Regions from separate parts of the Clostridium kluyveri DSM 555 genome, predicted to be linked through region 2. Evidence: riboswitches for the same ligand, from Rfam matches in the RefSeq annotation. Region 2 holds a riboswitch; each other region holds the start of a gene.
The links. Region 2 has a riboswitch for S-adenosylmethionine ahead of metK (methionine adenosyltransferase). Riboswitches for the same ligand answer to the same signal wherever they lie in the genome.
Positions count from the first base shown of each region.

Region 1: another riboswitch for S-adenosylmethionine. It lies ahead of CKL_RS14865 (ATP-binding cassette domain-containing protein); the one in region 2 lies ahead of metK (methionine adenosyltransferase).
Region 3: another riboswitch for S-adenosylmethionine. It lies ahead of CKL_RS04795 (O-acetylhomoserine aminocarboxypropyltransferase/cysteine synthase family protein); the one in region 2 lies ahead of metK (methionine adenosyltransferase).
Region 4: another riboswitch for S-adenosylmethionine. It lies ahead of CKL_RS10680 (O-acetylhomoserine aminocarboxypropyltransferase/cysteine synthase family protein); the one in region 2 lies ahead of metK (methionine adenosyltransferase).

Region 1 covers NC_009706.1:3,101,635-3,105,876, forward strand. The annotation lists gene CKL_RS14860 (methyl-accepting chemotaxis protein) at 1-1,999, shown strand, start outside; partial or broken gene CKL_RS14865 (ATP-binding cassette domain-containing protein) at 2,050-2,370, opposite strand; SAM riboswitch class I at 2,478-2,592, opposite strand; gene CKL_RS14870 (ROK family transcriptional regulator) at 3,189-4,242, shown strand, end outside.
Region 2 covers NC_009706.1:1,712,904-1,717,145, reverse strand. The annotation lists gene CKL_RS08030 (CAP domain-containing protein) at 1-218, opposite strand, end outside; SAM riboswitch class I at 824-937, shown strand; gene metK (methionine adenosyltransferase) at 1,079-2,290, shown strand; gene CKL_RS08020 (trans-sulfuration enzyme family protein) at 2,390-3,571, shown strand; gene metA (homoserine O-acetyltransferase MetA) at 3,654-4,242, opposite strand, start outside.
Region 3 covers NC_009706.1:980,724-984,965, forward strand. The annotation lists gene CKL_RS04795 (O-acetylhomoserine aminocarboxypropyltransferase/cysteine synthase family protein) at 227-1,507, opposite strand; SAM riboswitch class I at 1,664-1,774, opposite strand; gene CKL_RS04800 (homocysteine S-methyltransferase family protein) at 2,032-4,242, shown strand, end outside.
Region 4 covers NC_009706.1:2,218,571-2,222,812, forward strand. The annotation lists gene CKL_RS10675 (alpha/beta fold hydrolase) at 1-134, opposite strand, end outside; gene CKL_RS10680 (O-acetylhomoserine aminocarboxypropyltransferase/cysteine synthase family protein) at 169-1,467, opposite strand; SAM riboswitch class I at 1,665-1,772, opposite strand; gene CKL_RS10685 (Ig-like domain-containing protein) at 2,043-3,611, opposite strand; gene CKL_RS10690 (Hsp20/alpha crystallin family protein) at 3,846-4,242, shown strand, end outside.

The DNA of each region.
Region 1 (4,242 bases), 1.4 Mb from region 2:
CCTGCAACTGTATAATTCAGCTAAGAATATATTGGTACAAGATGTAAGACAAACAATGCCAAACTTTGTTACCCAGGGATCAGAAAATATCAATCAATTTGTAATTAATCAATTTACTATACTAGAAGGATTAGGGTCCAGTGAAAATTTACCTACAACAGTTAATAACAATACTGATATACAAAATATCAAGGAAATACTATCAAAAAAGACAAAATCCTTAGGCAGTTTGAGAATGGCAGTAATAAACAGTCAGGGAACTGCCATATACGATAACGGTGAAATTGAAGATGTTAAAAATACCGATTACTTCAAAAAAGCAATCAATGGTGAAAGAGTTGTTACTGATCCTATTAAAATGGGTAAAGAAGATTCCCCTGTAATGGTATATGCTGTTCCCATAAAAACAAACAATAATATTACTGGCGTATTGATTTCCATAAGAGATGGATATGAATTAAGCAGTTTTGTTAAAAATATAAAATACGGAAAATCTGGAAATATTATTGTACTTAACAAACAGGGAGAAACTATTGGTCACTCAAATATTGAAATAGCCAAAAAAAGTATAAATATTAAAGAACCTACCGAAACTAATACCAACAAGAAAAATGTGGATACCGTTACTTCTGCAACAGCAAAAATTATTGATAAGGATTCAGATTTTATTAACATACCTGATTTAGTAAAACAAATGACAAATGGAAAGAGCGGTTTTGGAAACCACACATTTAACGGTGTAAAAAGATTTATAATATATGGACCAATTGGAAAGTTAGGATGGTCAATGGCTATTGAAGTTAATAAAAGCGAAGTATTATCAGGTCTGACTTCTTTAAGAATGAAATGTATCGCTATATCCATTGTTTTTTTAATTTTAAGTATAATAATAGGATATTTAATCGCAAAAAATATATCCGATCCTATTAATTACCTCACGAAAATATGTAAGCAGATGGCAAATGGGAACTTTGTATTTTCAATTAAAGATGATTACATAAAGAGGAAAGATGAAATTGGTAATTTAGCTGTAGGTTTTAATAAAATCAGGATAAACGTTTCTGAAATTATACAGAATTTAATTGAAGAAGCTAAAAATATGGACAAATCAGTTAAAATATTTACCGATATAGTTTTAGAGCTCAATGCAATGATAGAAAATCTATCTACTTTAACAGAGGAATTATCACAGGGTATGAGAAATACGGCAGCATCCACAGATGAGATGAATGCCTCATCATCCAATATAGAAAATTCAATTAAAGATATTTCTGATAATTCTCAGTCAATGTCAGTATCCGTCAGTGAAATTAGTACAACTGCCAAAAACGCTCTGGACAACTTTATAAAGTCACATAATAAAATATTTGACACATTGTCAACTACAAAAGAAAATCTTTCAAAATCTCTGACAAACGCAGAAGAAGTAAATGAAATCGAAAATCTATCTGAAGCTATATTAGAAATTACATCAAAAACAAATTTGCTGGCCTTAAATGCCAATATAGAAGCAGTCAGGGCAGGAGAAGAAGGCAAAGGTTTTGGCGTAGTTGCCAGTGAAATAGGTGAATTAGCGAATGACTCAAAAAATACTATTAATGAAATGCAAAATATAACTAAAAATGTAATTAGCTCAGTAAAAGACTTATCCCACCATTCAAATGATATGTTAAAGTTTATGGAAAATGATATTGATAAAGATTATAAATTGATGCTTCAAATGATGAATCAATACAATGAAGATGCTCAGTCTATCCATAATATGATAGCTGATTTCAGTTCAAATACTAAAAATATATTTATATCCATACAAAGCATGCTTGAAGAAATTGATAAAGTATCCTCAGCTGCTGCTGAAGGTTCAAAAAATACTGAAGATATAGTACAAAAGCTAACCACATTATTACAAAAATCAAATGAAGTTCATGGAGAAGTTCAATACCTAAAAAATAGTACAGTAAAGCTTAACCAAATCATATCAAAGTTCAAAATTTCTTAATACTATATTGATGGCAAAATGCTTAAATATAAGCATTTTGCCCTATCTTATATAGTTAAATGTTCCATAATATTTTCTAATGCAGTTTTATTGTTAAAAAGATTATAACTTTGAAATACCATAGATGTATGCTTCCTCAATTCATGTATTTGCTTTTTAGTTATTTTTTCAAAGTCTATTTTTAATTTTCCTATTTCTATGGTACCCTTGTCTGGAATTTCCAAATAATTTATGCATCTTAACAAAGTCGATTTACCTGTACCAGAGGGGCCTATTATTGCAATAACCTCCCCCTTTTTTATCTCTAGGTTAATACCCTTTAAAACTGTAAGCTCATTAAACTTCTTGTATAGATTTTTAACTTTTATCATTTCATAAAACGCCCTCCCTTCAATTGGTTTAAATAATTAAAAAAGCTATTTTTCTTATTTAAGAAAAATAGCTTTTAATATCCCAAACTTTTATAAAACAGCCACTTTTCTCATCTTTCAGAGTATAAATTAACTCTGCAGGAATTAACACCGATACATATTGAAATAAATGCCGGTTGTTGGGTTTCATAGGGCCAGTCCCTCCGCCTCTCTTGATAAGAACCTAGTTTATTGATTTTTTTAAATTTCATTTTATTTATATTTTACACGTCGTAATACATTATACTAATTGTACTATAATGTGTCAATTATTAAATAACAAAAGCATAAGCTTAGCCTCTAAAATAAACTTATTGGAAAATAGACATAAAAAAAGTATTGACATTACTTAAAAATATATTTATAATACTACGTAATATTACTAAAACATATTAAATTCATTGGGATTTATCTTATATGAAAATCCCAAATAAAAATTAATAGAATTATATATCAATAAGCATGTACCATGTTTTAGTTGACCAGAAAAACTGGAAGCTAAATTTTAATCTTACATTTGTAAGATTAAAATTTAGCTTTTTTTAATTAATACATTGTGATTATTTTTTAAAATACTTTTTTCAAAAATGAAGAAAGTATTTATTAAAAATTATTACAGTGCAGATAACACATATAAATACATAGGATAAAAAGTCAAAAATCTATAAAAAAAATAGAGAAACAATATATTTTTGATACTATATTAAATTTTTTCAAAATACTTTTTCCAAAAACGAAAGAAGTATTTATTGAATTCTATAAGTGTAAGAGGTGTACTCATGAAAGATAATTCCAATGCATTAAAAAGTTTAAGCTTTGAAGAAAAAAAAATATTTAATTTACTTCAGAAAAATGGACGCTTATCTAAAAATAAAATTTCATCTAGGACAGATATTAAATTGACCACATTAAATTACGTTATGGAACCTTTAGAAAAAAGTAAAATGATAGTCGAGAGTTGTATAGGAGAATCTACAGGCGGAAGAAGGCCAATTTTATATGATATAAATATAAATGATTTTTATATTATAGGTATTGATATATCAATACTCTATACTCAGGTAGTTATTACAAATTTAAAAATGGAAATTTTGTATAAGGAACTATTTAATATGGATGATTCCTATACTCCTTGTGAAACTGTAAAAAAAGTAGTGGAAATCATTAACAGGGCTTATGCAAATCTAAACTTAAGCCATATGAAACTGTTAGGAATTGGAGTAGGATCTGTGGGGCCTTTAGATATAAAAAATGGTATTATAAAAAACCCTGTTGACTTCTTTGCAGATAAATGGACTGACGTACCTATAAAGAAAATGCTAGAGGAAAAATTAAAACACCCCGTTATAGTTGAAAATGGTGCAAATGCAGCAGTTGTTGCAGAGTATTTTTACGGCGTGGGAAGGGGAATTGAAAATATTGCTTTTTTTAATTGTGGTATCGGAATAAGAACAGGAACAATTTCTTCAGGACATCTTATAAGAACAATAAATGACGAAGAAGAAGCCTTTGGGCATATGACAATCGACATTGATGGTGAAAAGTGTAAGTGCGGAAATTACGGCTGCTTAGAATGTTATTCTACCATCAAGGCAATAATAAAAAACATTTCTAAAAAAATCAAAAAAGGTAGACATACCATTATAAATAAACCTGTAGAAGAAATTGATTACAAAGATGTCTGCCTGGCAGCTGAGATGGGTGATGAACTGTCAATAGATATAATTACAGATGCTGCATTAATTTTAGGATCAGGGCTATCTAATTATATAAAATTATTAAGTCCTAAATTAGTTATATTAACAGGACCTTTAATAATAAACTCAAAACTTT
Region 2 (4,242 bases):
TTATTATTTTTACAAGCATTTTTTGAAGTGACAACTGTACAATTTTTAAGACAATTCTTAATATTAGAATAGTTACTTAAATTACATTTCAATGAAACTTGTTGTACTACTGGATTACTGCAAGTGTTTGATGCTGCTTTTGCTATAGTAGGAATAACAGCTGGTATGCCTGATGCAATAATTAGTGACGCAATTAACAATTTGATTTTTTTATTCATAAAGTAAACCCCCTAAAATTTTTATGAAATCATATTAAATTTCATATTAAGTTTTTACATATTTATTAAAAACTTATCTTAGAGTATAAATAATAAATATGAATAAATTAATTCTATTTTATAAATGAATTACAAACATTTTTAAAAATTATCAGAATATTATGGTACTAAAGTAATATTTTTTATATACATCTATATATATGAATAAAAATCAATAATTTTTTCCTTTAATGCATATAACAGGTAATATTTTAATAATGCCCCAATGAAAAGTCTTTTTGTAGAATTAGCCTTGTTATAAGATTTTTTACAATATAATCAAAGTGTGAAATTTAAGTAGGTGTATTCATGATTAAGTAGTAGTAAATGGTAAGTTAAAACATATCAATTTAATATGAATATTTTGAAAAAAATATATATAGAATTTTATATTTTATTTATAAATTATAATTAATCTATAAAATTTAATTTCTATGAATATTTTTGGAAGAATATTCATATATCGGAATATTCAAAATATATTATCTATAATAAAATATATTGACAAAATATTTCAAAAGCTTTATAGTGTATTTAAATCAAAAATGAGTTAATTAAATATAGATTTCTTATCAAGAGAGACGGAGGGACTGGCCCTATGATGTCCGGCAACCAGAAGATTTTTATTTCATGGTGCTAATTCCAGCAGGTATTAATATGAAAAGCCTGATAGATAAGAGACGATTAGGATAAAAACTTCCTGAAGTTTCTTCAAGGAAGTTTTTTATTTTAACGGTAAACCTAAAACCCCATAAGATAATGAAAAATATATAGAATTGACTCGCTATTTTATATTGAGTAATGAATTGGAGGTAATAAAAATGAGTAGATTATTTACATCAGAATCCGTTACAGAAGGACATCCAGATAAAATTTGCGATCAAATATCAGATGCCATATTAGATGCCATTATTGAAAAAGATGAGAATGGCAGAGTTGCTTGTGAAACAGTTGTTAATACTGGAATTGTAATTTTAGTGGGGGAGATATCAACCAGAGCCTATATAGATATACCCAAGATAGTGAGAAAAACCATAAGTGATATTGGATATAGTAATTCAAAATTTGGATTTGATGCAGCTAGTTGTGCCATAATAACATCTATAGATGAACAGTCTTCAGATATTGCACTTGGAGTAAATGATTCTCTAGAATCTAGAAATGGTGAAAAAGATAATATTGAGGCAATTGGAGCGGGAGATCAGGGAATAGTGTTTGGATTTGCAACTAATGAAACTCCTGAATATTTACCTCTTCCTATAGTATTAGCTCATAAGCTTGCAAAAAAGCTTTCAGAGGTGAGAAAAAATAATATAATTCCGTATTTAGGACCTGATGGAAAGACCCAGGTTACGGTAGAGTATGAAAAAGGAAAACCTGTTAGAATAGATACTGTACTTGTATCTTCCCAGCATGAAGATAATGTAAGTTATGATGAAATTGAAAAAGATATAATAGATAAAGTTATAAAAGCAGCAATACCAAGTGGGCTTTTAGATTCCCATACAAAATATTTGATTAATCCTACGGGACGATTTGTAAAAGGGGGACCGGAAGCAGATTCCGGACTTACAGGAAGAAAAATAATAGTTGATAGTTATGGAGGATATGGCAGACATGGCGGTGGAGCATTTTCAGGAAAGGATCCTACAAAGGTAGATAGGTCAGGAGCATATGCTGCTAGATGGGTAGCTAAGAATTTAGTGGCAGCAGGTATAGCAGATAAAATTGAAATAGAAATAGCTTATGCCATAGGTGTTGCCTCACCTGTATCTGTAAGTGTAGATACTTTTGGTACAGGTAAAACAATAAGCGATGATCAAATAGTGGAAATTATAAATGAAGTATTTGATTTAAGGCCCGCTGCTATTATAAAAGAACTTAATTTAAGGAGACCTATATATAAAAATACTGCTGCATATGGACATTTTGGAAGAACTGATATAGATGCTCCATGGGAAAGATTTGACAAAGTTGATGAAATAAAAAATATTTATAAGAAGAATTACCAAGAATTAGTAAGCAGTTTTTAATTCATTGGTACTTTAAAGGAATAATTATTAATATTGCATAATGCTGAGGATATCGGGCAGCATTATGCATCCATAAAATATTGGAGGGAAAAGTATAAAATGATTGATGACAACAATATTGATTTTATAACAAAATGTATTCATGTAGGGAATGGAATTGACAAGGAAACAGGAGCTATAAGACGTCCTATAACTATGGCAAATTGCTATAGACTGCCTGAAGATGCATCTTCTATAAATTGGAGTGATGCGGATCAATTACTATATACAAGAAACACTTCTGCCAATCAAGTTTATCTTCAGGAGAAGTTAGCTTCCCTTGAAGGGGGAGAGGACTGTGTGGTGCTTGCAAGCGGTGTATCTGCACTGGCTGGAGTATTTTTTTCTTTTTTAAATAAAGAATCTCATGTGATTTGTTCAAATGTTTCATATATAGCAGTATATAGATTGCTAAATGAATATCTTCCGGATAAATATGGCATACAAACAAGTTTTGTGGATACTTCTAATTTGGAAGAGATAAAAAAAGCAATAAGGCCAAATACGAAACTCATTCATATTGAAACTCCAGGAAATCCTACTACTAAAATAAGTGATATTGAAGAAATATCTAAAATTGTAAAATCTATTGGAGCGCTATTGAGTGTTGACAGCACTTTTGCATCTCCATTTCTACAAAGACCTCTACAGCTTGGAGCTGATCTTGTCATACATAGTTTGACAAAATATATAAATGGACATGGAGATGCCATGGGAGGGGCAGTAATCGGTAAAAAAGAACTTATAGATAAGATAAAACGTGAGGCCATGGTTAATCTTGGAGGGACAATAAGTCCTTTTAATGCATGGCTAATTATGCGTGGAGTTGTAACTCTTCCGCTGCGTATGAAACAGCATAGTGATACTGCGCTAGAGGTTGCCGAATTTCTTGAGTCCAATCCAGTTGTAAAGTTTGTAGCATACCCAGGACTGGAAAGCCATCCACAGCATAATATTGCCAAGAAACAGATGAATATGTATTCTGGAATAATTGCTTTTGCGCTTAAAGCAGATGTAGATACCCACAATAAATTTATTAATTCACTGAAATTGATTACCCAGGCTGTTTCACTAGGGCATGACGAAAGTTTGATTGTCTATACCGGACCAAATGATGAGAGAATTAATTTTTATCCAGAGCAGTTTAGAGAAGGATACATTAGATTTAGCATAGGACTGGAAAGTGCCAGTGACATAATAGCAGATTTAAAACAGGCATTAAAAAAATGCGGATTACAGTAATTGGTAAATGATAATTATAATAAATAGGAGCAGATTTAATTTTTATATAAATCTTGCTCCTATTTATTATAATGAGATATTATTAGAGTTTATTTAAATCATAAGGTGTTTCCTGATATACATAATAATTAAGCCAGTTTAAAAATAGCAGGTTAGAATGGCTTTTCCAATTTGATAAAGGCGTTTTATCTGGATTATCATCTGGAAAATAATTTTGAGGTATATCTATAGGTAAATTTAGTGCTATATCTCTCTCATATTCTGATTTTAATGTTAAAGTATCATATTCAGGATGTCCAGCAATAAAAATCTGACGTCCACCTTTTGTAGCTACTATATAGACACCGGCTTCTTTGGATTCAGAAATTATTTTTAGTTCAGGAACTCTTTCAATATCCTTTCTTTTTACAAAGGTATACCTAGAATGTGGTGCATAAAATATATCATCAAAACCTCTAAAAAGTTTAATATTGGCTTCGTTTAAAGTATGAGAGAAAATACCGGATATTTTTTGTTCCAGAGTATATTTTGGAATTTTAAAGTGATGGTAAAGTCCAGCCTGAGAGGCCCAGCATATATAAATAGTGGAATAAACATTTCGGGTACTCCAATCCATAATTTCAGTTAATTCTTTCCAATAATCAACATCTTCAAATTCAAATTTTTCTACA
Region 3 (4,242 bases), 730 kb from region 2:
TGTAGAAGTTCAAAAAATAGTTAATATAGAGTCCCTGGATTTTTCCGAAAGCATCCAGGGACTATTTAAATAAATTTAGGAGGTGATGTAATATATAATTACTATTTTTGTTACAAGAATTAGTAATAATTGTGGTGCTTATTTAAAATATAGTTTTTTAAATAAGTGGATATTAATTATTTAATTTGTAGGAGGAGTTTTAAATAATTAATCACAGTGCATGTTATTAAACTTGGGCAAGAGCTTGTTCCAAATCATCTATAAGGTCTTCAACACCTTCAACTCCAATGGAAAGTCTTACAAGATCCGGAGTAACTCCTGCTGATCTTTGCTGCTCTTCATTAAGTTCTGAGTGGGTAGTGCTTGATGGATGAATTACAAGGGATTTAGCATCTGCTACATTTGCAAGTAGTGAAAATAAATTAAGGCTATTTATAAATTTCTTTCCTGCTTCAAGACCACCTTTTATTCCAAAGGTAAATATAGAACCTGCTCCTTTTGGAAAATATTTTTTTGATAATTCTCTATATGGACTACTTTCTAGCTCAGGATAATTTATCCAAGAAACTTTTGGATGATTATTTAAAAATTCTACTATTTTTCGTGTGTTTGATACATGTCTTTCAACTCTTAAGGATAAAGATTCTAGGCCTAATAGAAAATAGAAGGCATTCTGAGGACTAATTGTAGCACCTGTATTTCTCAAAAGTTGAACTCTTGCTTTTGTTGCAAAAGCTACAGCACCTAAGTCAGAATATATAAGTCCACCATAACTTTCATCAGGTGTGGTGAAATCAGGAAATTTGCCACTTGCTGCCCAGTCAAATTTACCACCATCAACTATAACTCCACCAACTGCAGCTCCATGTCCTCCAATAAATTTGGTCGCAGAATGAATAACTACATCTGCACCGTATTCTATTGGTCTTACGAGGTATGGTGTTCCAAATGTATTATCTAAAATAAGAGGTATCTTATTCTCATGAGCAATATTTGCTACAGCCTCTATATCTAAAATATTAATTCTTGGATTGCCTATTGTCTCTCCATAAACTGCTTTAGTTTTAGGAGTAATAGCTTTTCTAATATTTTCAGGGTCATCTGGATCTACAAATATTACATTAATTCCAAGTTTCTTTAAGGTCACCTTAAATAATTCATAAGTTCCGCCGTACAGTGTGCTGACTGATACTATTTCATCTCCAGAATTGGCTACATTAAGTATGGAGTATAAAATTGCCGCCATTCCAGATGATGTAGCAAGGGCCGCAGAGCCTCCTTCAAGGGCTGCTATTCTCTGTTCAAATACATCTTCAGTAGGGTTCATTATTCTAGCATATACGTTTCCTGGTTTCTTCAATTGGAAAAAGTCTGCAGCTTCATCTGCATCTTTAAAAACAAAGGATGTAGTCTGATAGATCGGAACTGCTCTGGCACCAGTAGTTGGATCTGGCACCTGACCTGCATGTACCTGTAATGTTTCAAATGATAATTTTTTTTCACTCATTATATATTCCTCCTTCATATTTTTGCATCAGATATTCTTTATTTATTATTTTTGAAGTTTTTAATATCTTGCACGAAACTTCTTGTTTACAATCTAAAGAAAAGTAAAAATAAAAATCTTCTTGTAAGATAAGTTACAAGAAGATTTTCTTCATGCTTCTCATCTTCCAGGTTTCACACCTGCTGGAATTAGCACCGTTGAACAATAAAAAATCATTCAGGTTGCCGGGCATCATAGGGCCAGTCCCTCTGCCTCTCTGGATAAGAAGTTCCGTATTCGATTGAAAAAATGATAACAGATATATATAATACTTGTCAATAGAAAAATCAAAAAAAATAATTATTTTTTATTTTTGGGGAGTGGAACATTGTAAAAATGTTGACAAGCAATATTAAAATATTTATTATGAAAAAAGAATGAAGACATAATTTAGAGTTATATGGATAAATAATTAATGTTTTATTGCATAAATATAAGGTTATAGTTTAATCAGGTATAGAGTACTTGGGAAAAGAGGAGACATAATGAATTTTAAAAATTTAGTAGATAAATTCAATAATAGATTTATTTTTTTTGATGGAGCTATGGGAACAATGCTTCAAAAAGCAGGACTTAAATTAGGAGAATTACCAGAGGTACTTAATATTACAAATCCTGAAATAATAAGTGGGATACATAGAAAGTACTTAGATGCAGGAGCAGATATCATAACAACTAACACTTTTGGAGCTAATGAATTAAAATATGATTCTTCTGATTACACCATAGAAGATGTGATTTCAGCTGGAGTAAAACTTGCAAAACAAGAAGCAGGAGATAAATTGGTGGCTCTTGATATAGGGCCTATTGGAAAGATTATGGAACCTACAGGAAATTTAAGCTTTGAAAGTGCATATAAATTATTTAAGAATCAAATCGTTATAGGTGAAAAGTCTGGTGCGGATGTGGTTCTAATAGAAACTATGACTGACTTGTATGAGGCAAAAGCAGCTGTCCTTGCAGCAAAGGAAAATAGTAATATCCCTATATTTTGTACAATGACATTTCAGGAAGATGGAAGAACTCTTATGGGTACAGATGCTAAAACTATGGTATTTGTACTTGAAGCTTTAGGGGTTGATGTTCTTGGGGTTAACTGTTCTTTAGGGCCTAAAGAGCTTCAAGGGATTGTGGAAGAAATTTTGAAATATTCTTCTATACCGGTTATGGTGCAGCCTAACGCAGGACTTCCAAGGTATGATGGGGAAAATACAATTTATGATATATCCCCTGAAGATTTTGCAGAGAATGTATTAACCATGGCTCAAAAAGGGATCAGAGTCTTAGGAGGATGCTGTGGTACTACTCCAGAATTTATAAGAATGTGTAGAAAGGATTTAGAAGGGTTAACACCTTTGAATATAGAAGAAAAGCATTATACAGCAGTGTGTTCTGCCACAGATACGGTTATAGTAGGTGAAAAAATAAAGATTATTGGAGAAAGAATTAATCCTACAGGAAGAAGTATTTATAAAAAGGAATTAAAAGAAGGAAGTATCAATTATATACAAAAAGAGGCTATTATGCAAAAGGAAGAAGGAGCAAATATACTTGGAGTAAATGTGGGACTTCCAGAAATTAATGAAGTTGAAATTATGAAAAAGGCAATTAGGGCGGTACAGAAAGTAGTTCAATTGCCTCTTAGTATAGATAGTCCTGATCCACAAGTTTTAGAAACTGGAATAAGAATGTATAATGGAAAACCTGTGATAAACTCTGTAAATGGAAGTAAAAAATCTATGGAAGAAGTATTTCCCATAGTAAAAAAATATGGAGGATGTGTTATAGCACTTACCATAGATGAAAAGGGAATACCTCATACAGCAGAAGGAAGAGTAAAAATTGCAGAAAAAATAATTAAAACTGCAAGTATTTATGGTATTAATAAAAAGAATATAATAATAGATTGTCTAACTTTAACTGTATCTGCCCAACAAAAAGAAGTATTAGAGACAATAAAAGCTATAAAAATGGTAACAGAAAAATTTGGAGTAAAAACTGTTTTGGGAGTAAGTAATATATCCTTTGGGCTTCCAAACAGAAGTATACTAAATAGAACTTTTCTTGCTATGGCACTGCAGGCAGGATTGAATTTACCAATAATGAATCCCGCAGATGAGTCTATGAAAGAGGTTATAGCTGCTTTTCAAGTGCTTACCAACATAGATAAAGAAGGAAAAGAATATGTAATTAAATATGGAAATAAATCTAAAGATGAAAAGCCAAAAGGAGAAGGTAATAGTCCGCTTAAAAATGCGGATAATAATTTAAAAGATCTTAAACAATTGATTATTGATGGAATTGAAGATGAGGCTGAAGCTATGACAACAGAGCTTTTAAAGAATAAAAAGGCCCTTGAAATAGTAAATTCTTATATAATTCCTGCATTAGATGAAGTGGGAAAACAGTATGAATTGCAGGATATATTTTTGCCTCAACTTATACAGTCGGCGGAAACTGTAAAAAAATCTTTTGAAATAATAAAAGATAATATGTTGAGCAGCGGACAGAAAAGTTTAGAAAAGGGTACAATAGTACTAGCTACAGTAAAAGGTGATATACATGATATAGGGAAAAATATAGTTAAAGTGCTGCTTGAAAATTATGGTTTTGAAGTTATAGACCTAGGAAGGGATGTAGATATAGATAATATAGTAAATACCATACGAGATAATAATATAAAACTAGTTGGATTA
Region 4 (4,242 bases), 510 kb from region 2:
TCCTTACCTTTAGCCGGATACCACTTTTCAGTAAAAATATCCACTCCCTGGGCATTCTTATAAAAAAATGTTTCAGATATATATACAGTATTTGATTTCACAGTTGGAGTTACTTCTATATTATTTATACCCATATATTACACCTCTATATTTTTAAAATTACCTATTTTAGACTCTATCTAAAGCCTGCTGAAAATCTGCTATTATATCTTCAATATCTTCGATTCCCACAGATACCCTGATTAATTCAGGTGTTACTCCTGCTTCTCTTTGTTGTTCTTCCGATAATGCCAAATGGGTTGTACTTGCAGGATGGATTACATAGGTTCTTACATCACCTAAATTAACAACTATGGAAGCTAATTTTAAATTTTCTCCTAAAGTCTTTGCCGCTTCAATTCCTCCCTTTACCCCAAAAGTTAAAATTCCACTTGCTCCCCCATTTAGATATTTTTCTGCTCTTTCATATTCTGGATCCCATTCCAGATAGGGATATCTAACCCACTGAATTTTAGGATGATTCGAAAGGTATTTAGCTAGATTTAAAGCATTATATGAATGTCTTTCCATTCTTAAATGTAATGTTTCCAATCCCATATTTGTTAAAAATGCATTAAATGGAGCTGGCGCGGCACCAAATTCTTCAACTAAATTGGTTCTTAATTTTCCTGAGAAAGCACGTTTTCCGAATTCATTGACAAATATCACGTTGTAGGGACCAGTAGGAGTAGTATAATCCGGAAATTTTCCATTTGCCCAATTAAAGTTTCCTCCATCAATAATTATCCCTCCAAGGGACACTGCATGACCATCTGAGTATTTAGTAGTAGAATGAACCACTATATTTGCTCCATACTCAAAGGGATTTATAAGATAAGGTGTTGCTATAGTGTTATCAACGATAAACGGTATATCTAATTTTTTTGCCACAGAAGAAAATTTATCAAAATCCAATACATTAAGTCCTGGATTTCCTATGGTTTCCCCAAATATCAGTTTAGTATTTTCTGTTGCTGCCTCTAAAATCTCTTCTTCAGAAGCTGTGGGGTCTACAAAGGATACATTAATTCCTAATTTAGGTATAATTGTGTTAAAAAGGTTGTATGTGCCTCCATATAGGTTTGAATTTGCAATAATTTGATCTCCTGAATTTGCAATATTTATTATGGAATAGACCACTGCTGATTGTCCCGATGCAGTGGCAATTGCTTCAACACCGCCTTGTAATTCTACATATTTTTTTTCAAGTGCTGTCACCGTTGGATTTCCTACTCTTGTGTACAGATATCCTCCCTGTTTATTTAATGCTGTTACATCTGCACTCACTGCCGCTACATTTGCCACTTCATCAAAAGTGTCATATTTATATGATGTACTTTGAACTATTGAAGCTACCCTTGGATCACCTGACTTAGGCGAATATCCTCCTTGTACTGCTCTTGTTCCTATTTTAAATTTTTCACTCATGAAAATCTCCTCTTTTCTAAATTTAGATATACTTTCATAAAGTACTATATATAATAAAGAAGAGGCCAAATTCTAAATATCATAGAGATTACACTTAAAAAACTCTATGATAAATAAAATTTGACCTCCAGTTTGTCTAGCCAATCAAATAAAAAAACTTTCTACAGAGAAACTATAGAAAGTTATATTAACTGTTTCTCTCATCTTTCAGGTTTAACCTGCTGGAATTAGCACCATTGAATATATAAAAATATTCAGGTTGCCGAGTATCATAGGACCAGTCCCTCCACTACTCTTGATAAGAAATTTTCTTTTGAACTTTAATCATTAACTTTTAAATTTGTAGTTAATAATATACTTTTTTAATCATTTTGTCAATAGTAAATTAGAACATATCAAGTGATTCTTAGGTTTAGGTGGAGTTTGCTGTAGAGAACTGCTTATCTCCATCTAAACCTTAGAAGAACTTATCCAGGCGCGTAGCAGTGTTTATCTCCCACTTTGAAGAAGATGGGAGTATTAGCAATTCTAGCGTTCGGATAAAGAGACAGGATAGTAATTCCTGTCTCACATGTTTAACTATTCAACTTATCCCCTTCACTGATTAAAAAATCCTGGCATGTACTGCCTAACTCATCAAAGGACCATAATCCAGTAGAATTGAATTTATACCCAGCATAAGTTTCATAGTCATTGTAGTCCACATTATAGGTTTGTATTAAAGGATATATAGGCTTGTCTAGACCATAGTATTGGTAATCCTGAATCATTTTATCCATACATGCAGTGACCGACCATTTCATTTCTCCCCAGTAACACTGCGGAGCAGCAAAATCGCAATATTTATTGAAAACTGAATAAGGTATATCCTGGTGATAACTTGCTATTGGAAAAGTAGTATAGCCAATAATAGCATTAGGACATTTACTCCTTACAATCTGGCATATTTCTTCTGCTTGTTCTGTCTTACCTGACACCGCATCTTCAGGATCAAAAACATAATAATCGCTATTATTAAGGGCATCTACTATTATATTAGCTTCTCCTTCAACGTCATCAAAATGGTTATATCCCCAGGTACCTACTTTAAATCCTGCTTCTTTAAAATTATTGACATACTTTAAAAAATCCTCTCTAAAATTCATGCCTCCGCCAGAAGCCCTTTCCCCTTCATTATACTTAATACAAACATTAGCTATTCCCAATGATTTTAATTTGGATATTAAATTATCTATACCTCCATATGCATCCACTTCATTTTGAAGCTGCCATATCCATGCAGATGTAGAAGTGACACTTGATGGAGCAGTTTCCGCAGAAGCATTTATTATTAGATTTAAATTCACCTTTTTATCATATCCTTCAACCTGGCCTTGATAAACATAATTTCCTGGTATATTTAAATTTCCAAGATGCTTGTCCCAAGTAACACTTACGGACTTTTTTTCTCCATTAGACATGTTGGCAGTAACCACATCCGGCAATTGATAGCTATCCCTTTGATTTATAGATACACTTATGTCATTTATTGAGGTTATTATTGAACCGGTTTTAAAAGTCATATTAAAGGAAGCTTTTAAAGTTCTATTATACGCAGACATCAATCCAGTACCTACACTTAACGAATATTCGCTGTCTGGATCATAGGAAGTACTGCTCGATATATCCACATAAAAATTATTCTCGCTTAATGATATGTTTATTGGAACTTCTTTATTAGTTTTTTTGTCTACAATCTTTATGTTTTCCTCAGCGGAGGATAAAACTATAGGCTGATTGAATTGTATTCTCCAGGTTTTATTTACTGATACATCATTAGCCTCATCCACATTGGATGCTGAAGTAACAAAATTATTCTCTACGGTGGTAGAACCAGAAGAACTTTGTGATATTGAATTCTCACTCATATTTTTTTCATAAGAGCCAGACACATTCTGGGACGTTGAGGATTTGGCTCCGTTCTGGACTAACGAAGAATTGTCACCATCCTGTGGGCTTTGAGTATTAGATGCATTCTGAATTGATGTAGTTTGAACTTCAGAGGTAGGGGAAACATTATCTGCTAGCACTAAATTACATGGATTTAGCTGATACATCGCAATAATACTTGCAAACATTAAAAAATTTTTTAGTATTTTAACCAATTTTCTCTCTTCTTTCTATGTATGTAAATTTTAAAAAACACCTTTTTTCATTTTATTACTTTAAAATGAACTTTTTATAAACATAATATAGATATTTTGTTACAAAAGTAAATTAATTCTTTAAAAAATAAATTTTATAATTTATTATAATAAATTTTTATTTTTGAATAATTTCTCTTTTAATATGTAATAATAATTACTGTAAAAATCAAAAAAATTCAGGAGGTATAAATAATGATACAAATGAACACTAATACTTTAAATGAACAGAGAGTCAATACACAACAGCTAAGATTTACCCCAATATCATCAAACCACTTAAATTCATGTACTGCTTATAACTACGGACTTCCTATGCAGTCTTACAATAACCCTCAAGCCATGGGAACTCAGATAATGAGTTGTGGAATTAGTCCTTATCAGATGATTACACAACCATATACCTTATCATACCAGGGTGCCCAGATGAGAAGTGGAAATTTTAACAACATGGTTCATCATCATCCAATCACAAGAAGCATTATGGTTCAGCCTACGGTAGATATTTCAGAAACATCCAGTGACATTATGATATCTGCATATGTATCAAATACACCATTAAACGATTTAAATCTCAATGTTAGTAACGATT